3 regions of the Lysinibacillus sp. S1 genome follow, and region 3 is predicted to be linked to each of the others. Evidence: riboswitches for the same ligand, from Rfam matches in the RefSeq annotation. Region 3 holds a riboswitch; each other region holds the start of a gene.

Region 1 (4,290 bases), 170 kb from region 3:
CTAACAGAAAATAAAGTGTTAGCCGACTTTTTAGAGGCGAAGGAAACTTTCGGTATCATTGCGAAGCCGACACTAATTGGTCCCTATACATTTTATAAGTTAACGAAAGGCTACAACAAATTAACACAGGTTGAGTACTTATTAGCTTTATTACCACTCTATACGCAGGTATTAAAAGAATTAGTGGATGCAGGTGCCACTTGGATTCAGCTAGAAGAGCCATCCCTCGTCTTAACACTTGATCCAGCAGAGATAAAGCTGGTGAAAGAAATGTATGACCAGTTAGCCACTGCCGTTCCTGAGGCTAAAATAATGCTACAGACTTATTTCGAAGCTTTAAGTGCCTATGAAGCATTAAGTACATTGCCTGTTCAAGGATTCGGTTTGGACTTTGTTCATGGCTATAAAGGAAATATGGCGTCACTTCGTCAATTTGGTTTCCCGCAGGATAAAGTATTAGGAATAGGGGTAGTGAATGGCCGTGATATTTGGCGTTCAAACCTGGCGGAAGTCAATGCGACGATTCAAGCCATTGAACAGCTAAGTCATGCTGCTGAACTATGGATTCAACCATCAAGTAACCTACAGCACGTTCCAATCACAACCTCTCTTGAAAATGAACTTGACCCTGTTTTAAAGCAGTCTCTGGCCTTCGCAGATGAGAAAATCATAGAAATCACGGGGCTGACTAAATATAGACGAGATAAAGATGGTTCCTTACAACATAATTTTTCAGAAAGTATGAAGGCGATTGAGGCTCTAAAAAAACATCCAATCCGCCAAAATAAGTTAATTCATCAAGCCGTTCAAACTGTGACAAAGCAAGATTTTGAACGACACAGTAATTTTACGAAGCGACAAACGATCCAACAACAAGCCTTAGGATTACCGCTGTTTCCAACAACTACAATCGGTAGCTTCCCGCAATCAGATGAAGTGAAAAGAAATCGTAATGCGTGGCGAAAGAAACAATTATCGAATGAAGCCTATGAAACATTTTTAGAAGACGAAACAAAGCGCTGGATCTCCATACAAGAGGAATTAGATATCGATGTACTTGTTCATGGTGAATTTGAGCGTACAGATATGGTTGAATATTTCGGTGAAAAGCTGACTGGCTTTGCCTTTACAAAGAAAGCGTGGGTTGTTTCATATGGATCACGCTGTGTGAAGCCTCCGATCATTTATGGAGATGTTGCATGGGCTTCACCAATTACCGTAAAAGAATCCGCCTATGCCCAAAGCCTAACGAAGCGATTTGTAAAAGGCATGCTGACAGGGCCAGTAACAATATTAAATTGGTCCTTTGTGCGAGATGATTTGTCCCGTAAAGATGTCGCTTATCAAATTGCATTAGCACTCCGTAAAGAGGTGGAAGCACTAGAAAACGCAGGTATATCAATTATTCAAGTGGACGAGCCAGCGTTAAGAGAAGGTTTACCGCTTAGAAAGGAGGAATGGGGGGCTTACTTAGAGTGGGCTGTCAATTCCTTTAAGCTTGCGACATCTAGTGTCAAAGATGAAACACAAATCCATACACATATGTGTTACTGTGAGTTTAATGATTTCATCGAACCAATTAGCGCACTAGATGCAGATGTGATTTCCATAGAAACATCACGAAGTCATGGGGAACTTATTACCTCACTACAAGTACAGCCCTATAAAAAAGGAATTGGCTTAGGCGTCTATGATATTCATAGCCCTCGTGTACCAAGCGAGGATGAAATGCTCGCTATTATGAAAGATAGTCTACAGGTGCTGGACCGTTATCAATTCTGGGTGAATCCAGATTGTGGCTTAAAAACGAGAAAAGAAGATGAAACCGTTGCAGCTTTAGCGAATATGGTTGCTGCTACTAAAACGTTGCGTCAAGCTGTACAACAATCTACATCAAGCTAACGAAATGATTTTTAATCTACTACATCTACTCTCCAATAACGAAGACTAGGGTAAATCCCTAGTCTTTTTATCTTACGTCGATATATATATTATCTTCAGAAAGTAAAATTGACGTGAACATGCGAGCATGTTATGTTTATTACTAATTTCATAGCAATCATTACAAGTTTGAGTGAAATCGTCTTTCATTCAATTAAAAGGAAAATGGGTGAAAATCCCATGCTGTCCCGCAGCTGTAAATGAGGAGTTTTGTTTCAAATACCACTGAGTGAGTACTTGGGAAGGTGAAACAAAATGATGATTCATGAGCCAGAATGCCTGCTTGTAAGAAGATTCATTGATGATCTACGAAAGATAGGGAGATGGATGGAGACTTGCTCATCGTGGGTTTTTCTGTCCTTATTCTTTTTTAGAATAAGGTTTTTTTATGCCTTCTCTTCTTCAACAAGTAGATGTATTTGTACTACGAATAGAGATAGGAGACAGAAAATGAGATTGACAAAGTATTTACTTCCTTTCCTGCTTGTCCTGACGTTCAGTTTACTTGCTGGCTGTACAGGCACGGATGAAGAAAAGGAAAAGACCTCAGCAAACCAAACAGATGAAAAAATAATAACGATTGGCTGGCCATTAGATGTCGGTCCATTGAATCCTCATACATATTTACCGAATCAAATGACTGCCCAAGCAATGGTTTATGAATCCTTGGTGGAATACAATGATGATGGTACTGTTACGCCTAAGCTCGCCGAAAGCTGGGACATCTCTGAGGATAAAACTTCGTATACTTTCCATCTAAGAAAAGACGTGAAATATTCAGACGGCACTGCATTTAATGCAGATAATGTCATTCGTAACTTTGACGCCGTTTTAGCGAATCGAGACATGCATTCTTGGATGGGCATGGTTAACCACATGAAAGAGGTTGTAAAAGTAGATGATTTTACAATTCGTCTGCAATTGGATGAGCCTTATTATCCAGTCTTAAACGAACTTGCCTTCGTCAGACCTTTCCGTTTTTTAGGGGATAACGGATTCCCAAAGGATGATATGACGCAAGATTCTATCAAAGCACCGATTGGAACAGGCCCTTGGGTATTAACTGAATACAAAAAGGACGAATATGCATTATTTAGTCGCAATGAAAACTATTGGGGAGAAAAACCACTAGTTGAACAAATAAAAGTAAAAATTATTCCTGACTCAGAATCTATTTCATTAGCATTTGAAAACGAAGAATTAGATTTAATTTATGGGCGTGGCATTATTAGTTTAGATAACTATACGTATTTAAAAGACAGTGGCAAATACAAAACTGCTACCTCTGAGCCTTTATCTACGAAAGCACTGCTATTCAATACACAATCTGGTCCATTATCTGAGCTAAAGGTACGTCAAGCCATTCAATATGCTATTAATAAGGAACAAATGGTCGACAGTATTACACATGGTACGGAAAAAGTAGCGAACACATTGTTCTGGGATGCGATTCCTTATGCCAATATAGATTTAGCACCTATTGTATACAATCCAGAAAAAGCCCAACAATTGCTAGATGAGGCAGGGTGGTTATTACCTAAGGGTGAAAAAATTCGTTCAAAAAACGGACAGCTGTTGTCTTTAGATTTGATTTACATTGCATCTGATGCAATTCAAAAACCAATGGCAGAATTAATGCAAGGTGAACTCGCAAAAATTGGCGTTCAGTTGAATTTAGAAGGGGCAGATGTAATGGTCGGTCTTCAAAAATTGATGGATGACCAGGTGGATATTAATTTCTGGCGTACCAATGGACCACCTACAGATCCACATAGCTTTGCAAATGAATCAGCTACACCAAATGCTAGTGGTGTGTACGAGGCGAAATTAGGCCTAGCAAACGCCAAAGAAATCGATACGAAAATTCACCAATTATTAGTAGGAACAGATGAACAGGAACGCGTGCAGCTTTACACGAATATTTTAACGATGTTTCATGACCAGGCACTCTTTTACCCTATTTCTTACGAAACAAATAATGTGATTTATCAACCATCTCTAAAGGATTTTGCACCACGTGCATCTGAATATGATATACCTTATGCACAAATGGCTAAAGAAAAATAAAAGTGGAGGAGAGAGTGTGTCTAGCAGAGACAGCTCTCTCTTTATCATAGGATTGAGTAGGAAGTGACAGCATGTATGAATCAACATGGATCTTTTGTTTAAAAAGAATTTTAACATTGCCCTTTGTCTTATTAGGCGTTTCCATCCTAACCTTTGTATTTATTCGTTTTGTTCCTGTAGAGCCTGCTGAAGTCATACTACGTTTGGCAAGGGTTGCGCCAACAGAGGAAGCCATTCAGGCATTACGTGAGGAACTGGGAACGGACAAGTCGTTTTTTCTTC
Region 2 (4,290 bases), 610 kb from region 3:
TACAATCGTTCCAGCTGTAGGTTTTAAAATACCGTTAAGATGCTGAAATAAAGTCGATTTTCCTGCGCCATTATGCCCGAGTATGGCGATTTTTTTACCTTTTGGAATGTCTAATGTAATATCTGACAACGCCTTCGTACCATCCGCATAGGCATAAGATAATTGGTTGAGTTTAAAATAAAATGCTGTCATGTAAAATACCCTCCATATACGATGAGGACTAGTAAAATAGCTGCCATGCCTAGCCAATTTTTCTTGCTATAAGAGCCCATCTCTTGCCAGTAGACAGCCTCGCCTCCACGTGATTGCATGGCATTGTTGAGCTCTCGGCTACGCTGAAACATTTCCACAAATAATGCCACAATAAGCATGGAGACAGAGCGTAGCCATTGCATCGGTGAATGATAGCCAAGACGTGCTTGCTGGGCGAGATGTATATTTTGCATGCTTTCTAAAAACATAAAAATAAAACGATAGATTAGTTCGACGAGCTCCACTAATAAAGAGGGAAGTCGCCATTGTCGTAGCACATAACATATTCCTTGTACGGAAGTGGTTAGAATTAAAAAGTATAAACAACTAATGCTACCAAGGACAATAAAGAACAGCTGTTGCGCTGCTAAAACACTTGCATTCCCAATAAAGACAGTCCAATTCCTAAATGTAAACGACCAAATATGGGCAGGGAGTGTATTCGTTGATGATGTAAAGGAAAGTAAAATAGATACGAGACTTGTTAATAAGAAAAAGCTAGGTAGCAATAATAATTTGCCGTAGTATGCAAGCGGAATTTTTGCACCTAAAWTGATAAAAGMACTCATTACAAWAMATGTWATGAGTGAAAGTCGTTCATCTCTCATGWTGAGCGTTATGAGAAGTAGTCCAAGTGAAAATATCATTTTTTCTARCGGATGAACGGACGCTRGCTTATTCAGATAGGCATACTTATCAATGAGTAACATAATGGTTAACCTTCTTTGGGTTTGCCACGCATATAGCCGATGAAGTAGCCAATAAAGCCAGCTCCTATAGCTGCCTGTAGCACGAATAATAAGCTTTCGATTTCACCACTTGGTGGCTCCCATAGACTTTCAAACCATGGTTCATATTCCGCATTGATTTCACCGATAGCTGCTTCTGCTTCTCCATCAGCACCACCAAATTCAGCACCTTTTTGTATGAATAAGGGAATGATGGCTAACAACACAACAATTGCTAATAACAATAAATTTTTTTTCATTTGTTAATGTGCCTCCTTTGTTGAGAAAACACGTAACGTTTTTAATTCGCTAACATTGTATTTTTTCAAGAAATTCATCACAATGACCGTTAAAATTCCTTCACTCAMTGCTAAAGGAATTTGAGTTAAGGCAAAAATACCTGCAAACTTTGTAAAGGATGCCATAAAGCCTCCAACCTCTGAAGGAAAGGCTAGTGCTAGTTGTACAGAAGTCACAATGTAGGTACCTAAATCACCAAGCATAGCTGCAAAGAATATGGCTAGTGAAAATGACAACCCTACTTTTTGAGCCCCTTTAAAGACAAAGTAAGCAATAAAAGGACCAACAATAGCCATAGAAAAGGCATTAGCCCCTAAAGTTGTAATTCCTCCATGAGCTAATAATAAAGATTGAAATAATAAAACGATTGTTCCAATTACACTCATTGCTAGAGGGCCAAAGAGTACTGTCCCAAGTCCTACACCAGTTGGGTGAGAGCAACTACCTGTAACTGAAGGGATTTTTAGGGCGGATAGCACAAAGGCAAAGGCCCCTGAAAGCCCCAAAAGCATTTTTGTTTCAGGATTTTCATCAATGGTTTTTCGAATAGAACGCAATCCTAGAATGATAAATGGGATAGAGATCACCCACCAAAAAATAGCCCATTCGATTGGTAAAAAACCTTCCATGATATGCATGGCAAAGGCACGTTTTGGCACGATTAAAAAGGCCAGTAAAAAATAACTAAGTTTCCACCATGATAATTTCAAAAAGCTTTCCTCCTAACTAATTAATAGATTTTTAGAATATTGCGTGCGTAATTAAAAAAAGCACTTCTCCTTAGGTGGAAAAGTGCATAGCTAAAAAAGCAAATAACAGTCTCATCTGCTAAGCCGCACACCTATCCTCGTAGGTTGAAACGATCACTTATTTTTCGGCAGGTCTCCTGGCTCTAGTTCAATGCTTTATAGGTCTTCCCATCCGTTGGACAGTGACATATTCTATAAAGCTCCCTATTACAGTGGCGGGACCGCGCCGGACTCAAACCGGCTTCCCTTTTAAGCAAAATGACAAGCACTTTGCACCGAAAAACATTCAAATTGTGAGATTTCACGACAAAGTGTAACATGAATTTCCATAAATATGCTATACCTTTTATAAAATTTTTAAAATTAAAGGTCAACGGTGAATATTCTGATAAAAGTTTGTGCGCAAATTATATAGATTTATATAAATTTCATATCTAGTTCCATTCAAAATTGATAAATTTGTCATAAATTTTTAAAGAAATATTGAAATTTTAAAATAATAAGATATGATAAAGACAGTTTTCTATTTAAAATTCTAATAAAAATTTCATATAAAACGTCAATAAGTGCTCGAATAGCTCGAGATAATAGGGAAATTGGTGAAAATCCAATACAGCCCCCGCTACTGTAATAGCTGATGAAATCGCAAAGCCACTGGTACAAACTTGGGAAGGTGCGACAGTAAAATGAAGCTTAAGTCAGGAAACCTGCTTATTTGATTGTGCATGCAAACTTTTCGGAGGGAGAAGTTGAAGCGAAAGCGGGTACCTGTATTTCATTCTATTCGTTTTTATTTGGCTTCTACAAAACCTTTACTCTTCGTTATAGAGTAAAGGTTTTTCTTTTTCCAAAAAGCAAATGAGGGGAGACAGAAGATGACAACTTGGAATTTAGAGGGGATGAAAACACATCTCTTTATTTGCAATGGCAGTAGCTGCATGAAAAAGGATGGGGAGGAAATTACCTTAGCCATTCGAGATGAGATACAACGGCAAGCACTCGATCAGGAAATACATACGACAAGAACGCGCTGTAATGGACGCTGCAAGGATGCTTGTGTGGTAATCGCTTATCCTCAAGGAAACTGGTATCGTGTGCCATCAACAGAGCATGCTAGAACACTAGTACAAGATTTACATCATGAATCCTTATACAACGAACATGTCTTTACACTTCGTGAAGGTACATTACAGCGTACTGCTCAAACAACTGCCATTAAAGGGATCGAAAAGGTGAAAGAGGGGTAACAACATGGCGCAAAAAGGAAAAATTTTCGTAGTAGGCTTTGGACCTGGAGATTTTAAGCATATTACGACACGTGCAGTAGAGGCTTTACAACAAAGTGATATGATTATAGGCTATAAAACCTATGTAGAGCTGATTCAAGATTTAGTAAGTGCAAAATCGATTGTTAGTACAGGCATGACAGAAGAAGTGTCGCGTGCACAGGAAGCCGTTCGTCAAGCCGAAGCAGGGAACATCGTCTCAGTAATTTCGAGTGGTGATGCAGGCGTCTATGGCATGGCAGGATTAGTCTATGAGGTGTTAATTGAGCTAGGCTGGACAGAAGCAACAGGAATTGAAGTTGAAATTGTTCCTGGGATTTCTGCGATTAATTCATGCGCTAGCATACTTGGTGCACCTATTATGCATGATGCTTGTACAATCAGTTTGAGTGACCATCTAACACCTTGGAATTTAATTGCAAAGCGTGTCGAGGCAGCTGCAATGGCGGACTTTGTCATTGCTTTATACAATCCTAAAAGTGGACGTCGAACAAGACAAATTGTCGAGGCTCAACGAATACTCTTAGAATATCGTTCGCCAGACACACCAGTTGGGCTTGTGAAAAGTGCCTATCGAGAACGTCAAGAAGTGACCATGACAACACTAGCAGAAATGCTAGAACATGATATTGGTATGTTGACAACTGTCATTATCGGGAATTCGTCAACATTTTTCTATGACAATAAGATGATTACGCCCCGCGGTTACCAACGTAAATATACCCTGGGTGAAGAGAAACAGCCATTACGTCCACATCAACGTTTACGCGAAGAAAATGAACCTTGRGCAATGAACCAAGAGACAGGAACAGCGCGAAATGACTTTACGGCTGACCCTAATGCAGGGCGCTTTAATAAACCCAGTATAGCCGCTACGCCAAAGCCGAAAAAAACAGCTCTTGAAATGGCTACAGCGGCACTTGCAATGGTAAAAGGGACAAGCGCAGTCAAAGTAACACCGAAGCTTGTACAGCA
Region 3 (4,290 bases):
GGGGAACTCGTTCTATCTTCACCAAATGTCCATTGCTGTGGTGTTTTGTCCTTCAAGTTTATGTAAAACAAATTCGATATATAGTCATTTTTCTTCTCGTCCATACGAGTCTCTACATAAACTACCTCTGTCCCATCTGGTGAAAGCTGTGGATCTGCTACTGATTTTAAGTGATAAAGATCTTCTGGTTGAATCCCTTGTTTCGATGTCATGTTCTTGCTCCTTTGTATTGTAATTTTCTGTCTTACTACAATACTTCGACACCCTAAGTAATATTCCTCTATTTAATTGAATTTTTTACTAGTTCCCAATATTCTGCTGACTTTGTTCTGCGATAAAATTTATAAAAGGGCTCATTTGGGCGAGCATGCTCCTTATAAAGGTTTATCAGGTGCAGTAAAAAATCTTCAATTTGTGTGACGTCTACCCTCTTAGCGAATAATGTGCCAGCCTGTGCCTTTGCTCCCATTGGTACTGCCCCTAAATAGACATCAAAGCTTTCTTGTTGGTAAACGAGTCCAATATCATCATAGACTGCATTGTAGCAAGCTGATGCACAGCCATTAATATTGACACGCACTCTTGCAGGTACCTTCATCCCCTCTATGGCATGATAGAGCTGTTCGGTTATCGGAGTAGCCTCCATTTTCTCCCCATCACAAAAATCGCAGGCCTTCATGGCTATGATTGAACCAGAGGGAGCAACATAAAGACCTGCTTCCTGTAAGGCTTGCACCGCTTCTGTGGCATCGCACGTTGGTATGGATACGAGTATACTATAGGAAGCAGAATATTTTATCGCCCCCTTTTCGCCAGCAATTTCGGCTATTTTTTGGAATTGTGCAGGAGTATAATGCTTATTAATAATGCCAGGGCTAACGGCTAGACGGGTAAACTCACCATGACGGTTCAGTGTTTCAAATGTTTGATCTGGTACATTTTTTTGAAATGCGTTCATTTTTATCGCTCCTTATAAAAAAGGAGCTAGCAAAAACGCTAGCTCGAATGGATTAAAAGTTTTCAGGATAGAAGCCCTTTGCTAAAATTTCAATGGCCTCTGCCGCACGAACCCCTTCAGACGCTGCTGAAAGTGGCAGGATGACAAAGCGCTCATTTTTGACGGCTTCCATCTCCTTTAAGGCTGGATCATTTTTTAAGAATTGGATCTTTTGGTCTGCCGTTGTTTCACCGTAATCAATCACGACAACTACCTCTGGGTTGCGGTCTACTGCATCTTCCTTCGACACAGTTGTCCAGCCTGATTCCACATCACCAAAAATATTTTGTCCACCCGCGATTGTCACAAGCTCATTCATAAAGTTTTGACCAGCTGTAAATACATCCTTTTCACCGCTATCAAACACAAGAACACGTAATTTTTCGCTATCTTTTGGTAATTTAGCTTGTACTGCCTCTACATCTTTCGTCATTTGCTCAATTAAAGCTTCGCCACGATCCTCAATACGGAAAATCTTCGCGATATTGCGAATATCAGTGAAAATATCCTCTATTGTTGGCTTTGTCATGTTGGAAGCCGTATGTAAATACGTATGGATGCCTAATTCTTCAAGCTCTTCTGGTGTGCCTACACCCTTTTCGCCAAAGCCACTTTTCCAGCCTGCATATAGGAAATCTGCCTCGGCATCGATGACTTGCTCCTTCGTTGGGTATTGATCGGAAAGAACAGGGACCTTATCGTATGCCTCTTGCAGTGGCTCATAGATTTTATCATCTAAGTAAGCTGTCCCTACCATAGAATCCTCTAAACCAAGTGCTAGCATGATTTCTGTCACATGTTGATTTAAGCTAATCGCTTTTGTTGGTGCTTCCGTATATGTTTGAGTTGTGTCATTATTTTCAATGGTTACTGCTGCTGCCGCCTCAGATGGCTCAACCTTTTCACCTTGTGCAGCTGATTCCGTTTTGTCCTTTGCGTTACAAGCCCCTAAAACAGCGACCAAGGCAATGATCATCATCAACCATATACTTTTCCATTTCTTCATGTCCTTTTCTCCTTTGCTGTTAAAATATAGAAAGAAATCAGAGACTTCTTTACTACTAAGGTAGTTGGAAGGGCATAAAAAAACCCTCTTGTCGCCAAGAGAGTAGCATAGTGAAATAACGGTATCATTACCTTCATCACTATCCCCATCCTCGTGGTTCTTAGTCAAAAAATACATACTGGCAGGTATCCTGGCTTAGGTTCATCATCTATACGCCTTCCCATAGTTTCACTACAGTGGCATGCTGTATAGACTCCCCATTTACAGTTGCGGGACAGCATCGGAATTGCACCGATTTCCCTTTTAAGCAAATGACAAATGCCATTTGCACCAATACGTTCTATAATGGTCAATACTATTGATAGACTAGCAGAAGAAAATTTATCGCGCAATCAGTAGTATGACACTAAAAGTATAATCATCATTATATTAGCACTATTTCGACATAAAGACGAACTATTTTACAAGAAATATAGAAGCTAGTATTCTGTTACAATAAAAAGATAGCATTCTATAGAAACGAGGATTTCTTATGTACAAAACGATCGGTGTACTTGCGCACGTGGATGCAGGAAAAACGACCTTCTCTGAGCAAGTGCTTTTTCATACAAATAGTATTCAAGCACGGGGGCGTGTTGATCATCAGGATACCTTTCTTGATCATCATGAGCTAGAGCGCAGACGGGGCATTACGATATTTGCCGAGCAAGGGCGCATGAATATTGGCGATGATACATACACATTGATTGATACGCCAGGGCATGTCGATTTCTCCCCTGAGATGGAGCGTGCCATTCGTGTGATGGATTATGCCATTATTATCATTAGCGCTGTCGAAGGGATACAGGGCCATACAGAAACAGTGTGGCAACTTTTACGTCAATACCATGTCCCTACCTTCTTCTTTATCAACAAAATGGATCGTGAGGGTGCCAATATGGAGGCCGTCATCAGCCAGCTTCGCAAAGATTGCTCTCAGCATGTATTGCTCATCGATGAGCCACTGCGAGCAGACTATGTATCAAATAATATTATGGAATGGCTGGCGGAGCGCGACGAAAAATTGCTTGATGCCTTTCTAAATGAGTCATTGGAGCATGAACAGTGTCTTGCTCAATTAAAGGAAATGATTAAAAATGAAGGTGCCTTCCCTTGCTTTGCTGGCTCGGCCTTAAAGGATGAGGGCATTCAGGAATTTCTTGACCAGCTCCCGCTGTTAACGGCTTCCCATTTTGACAAGGATGCCCCATTTGAGGGCGAGGTTTTTAAGATTCGTCATGATRGTCACCAGCGTTTAACCTTTATGAAGGCAACCAAGGGCTCGTTGCATGTACGAGATGAATTTTCATTTGACGAMGTAACAGAAAAAGTGACCGAAATTCGACTTTATAACGGAAGWCGCTTTGAGACCGTTCAACAGGTAGAGGCAGGAGAAATTTTCGCTGTCAAAGGACTGAGCCAGGCAAACATTGGGGATCGAATCGGTACAACGATGCTATCACAGCCCTATGAGCTTGTCCCAACCTTACAGGCAAAGGTTCAATATGAGGGTGATCAGCATATCAAGGAAGTGCTACAGATTTTCCGTTTACTCGAAGCAGAAGAACCGTCCTTGCGTGTGGTCTGGCAGGAAAAATTTCAGGAAATCCATGTGCATATTATGGGTGCCATTCAATTGTAGGTCCTTACAGAGGTATTAATGACGCGTTTTTCATTAGCTGTCTCCTTTGGTGAGCCGCACATTTTATACATCGAAACCATTGCGACGACCGTAACGGTCTATGGTCATTTCGACCCCCTCAAGCATTATGCAGAAGTTCATTTATTAATGGAGCCAAATCCACGTGGAACAGGTAATACCTTCACCAATGCCTGTCATGCCGATCATTTATCTGTAGGCAATCAGCGCCTTGTTGAAAAGCATCTGTTTGAGCGTGACCATCATGGGCTACTGACAGGCTTCCCTGTAACAGATATTCATTTTACACTTCTAACAGGTCGCGGGCACAATGAACATACATCGGGGGGAGATTTCCGTGAAGCCAGTTTCCGTGCCCTGCGTCAGGGGCTGGAGCAGGCACAAAATGTCCTACTTGAACCCTATTATCGCTTTAAAATGAAAGCTTCAAATGACTTTATCGGTCGTATGATGACTGATATTCAGCAAGCAGCTGGCACGTTCGATGACCCGATTTTATCCGAAACGGATGTTATCCTAACAGGTCGTGCACCTGTTGCCACTTTAATGAGCTACAGTACAACCTTTGCCGCCTATACAAATGGGAAA

What was found. Region 3 has a riboswitch for cobalamin ahead of ACHZEU_RS02670 (ABC transporter substrate-binding protein). Riboswitches for the same ligand answer to the same signal wherever they lie in the genome.
Region 1: another riboswitch for cobalamin. It lies ahead of nikA (nickel ABC transporter substrate-binding protein); the one in region 3 lies ahead of ACHZEU_RS02670 (ABC transporter substrate-binding protein).
Region 2: another riboswitch for cobalamin. It lies ahead of ACHZEU_RS23285 (energy-coupling factor ABC transporter permease); the one in region 3 lies ahead of ACHZEU_RS02670 (ABC transporter substrate-binding protein).

What each region holds. Positions count from the first base shown of each region.
Region 1 covers NZ_CP173154.1:352,466-356,755, reverse strand. Annotated here, with positions in the region: gene metE (5-methyltetrahydropteroyltriglutamate--homocysteine S-methyltransferase) at 1-1,902, shown strand, start outside; cobalamin riboswitch at 2,050-2,243, shown strand; gene nikA (nickel ABC transporter substrate-binding protein) at 2,392-4,008, shown strand; gene nikB (nickel ABC transporter permease) at 4,080-4,290, shown strand, end outside.
Region 2 covers NZ_CP173154.1:4,619,067-4,623,356, forward strand. Annotated here, with positions in the region: gene ACHZEU_RS23270 (energy-coupling factor ABC transporter ATP-binding protein) at 1-192, opposite strand, end outside; gene cbiQ (cobalt ECF transporter T component CbiQ) at 189-962, opposite strand; gene ACHZEU_RS23280 (energy-coupling factor ABC transporter substrate-binding protein) at 968-1,240, opposite strand; gene ACHZEU_RS23285 (energy-coupling factor ABC transporter permease) at 1,244-1,990, opposite strand; cobalamin riboswitch at 2,139-2,324, opposite strand; cobalamin riboswitch at 2,577-2,759, shown strand; gene ACHZEU_RS23290 (ferredoxin) at 2,905-3,276, shown strand; gene cobJ (precorrin-3B C(17)-methyltransferase) at 3,281-4,290, shown strand, end outside.
Region 3 covers NZ_CP173154.1:521,084-525,373, forward strand. Annotated here, with positions in the region: gene ACHZEU_RS02660 (S9 family peptidase) at 1-212, opposite strand, end outside; gene ACHZEU_RS02665 (precorrin-3B methylase) at 281-958, opposite strand; gene ACHZEU_RS02670 (ABC transporter substrate-binding protein) at 1,011-2,003, opposite strand; cobalamin riboswitch at 2,166-2,353, opposite strand; partial or broken gene ACHZEU_RS02675 (GTP-binding protein) at 2,536-4,290, shown strand, end outside.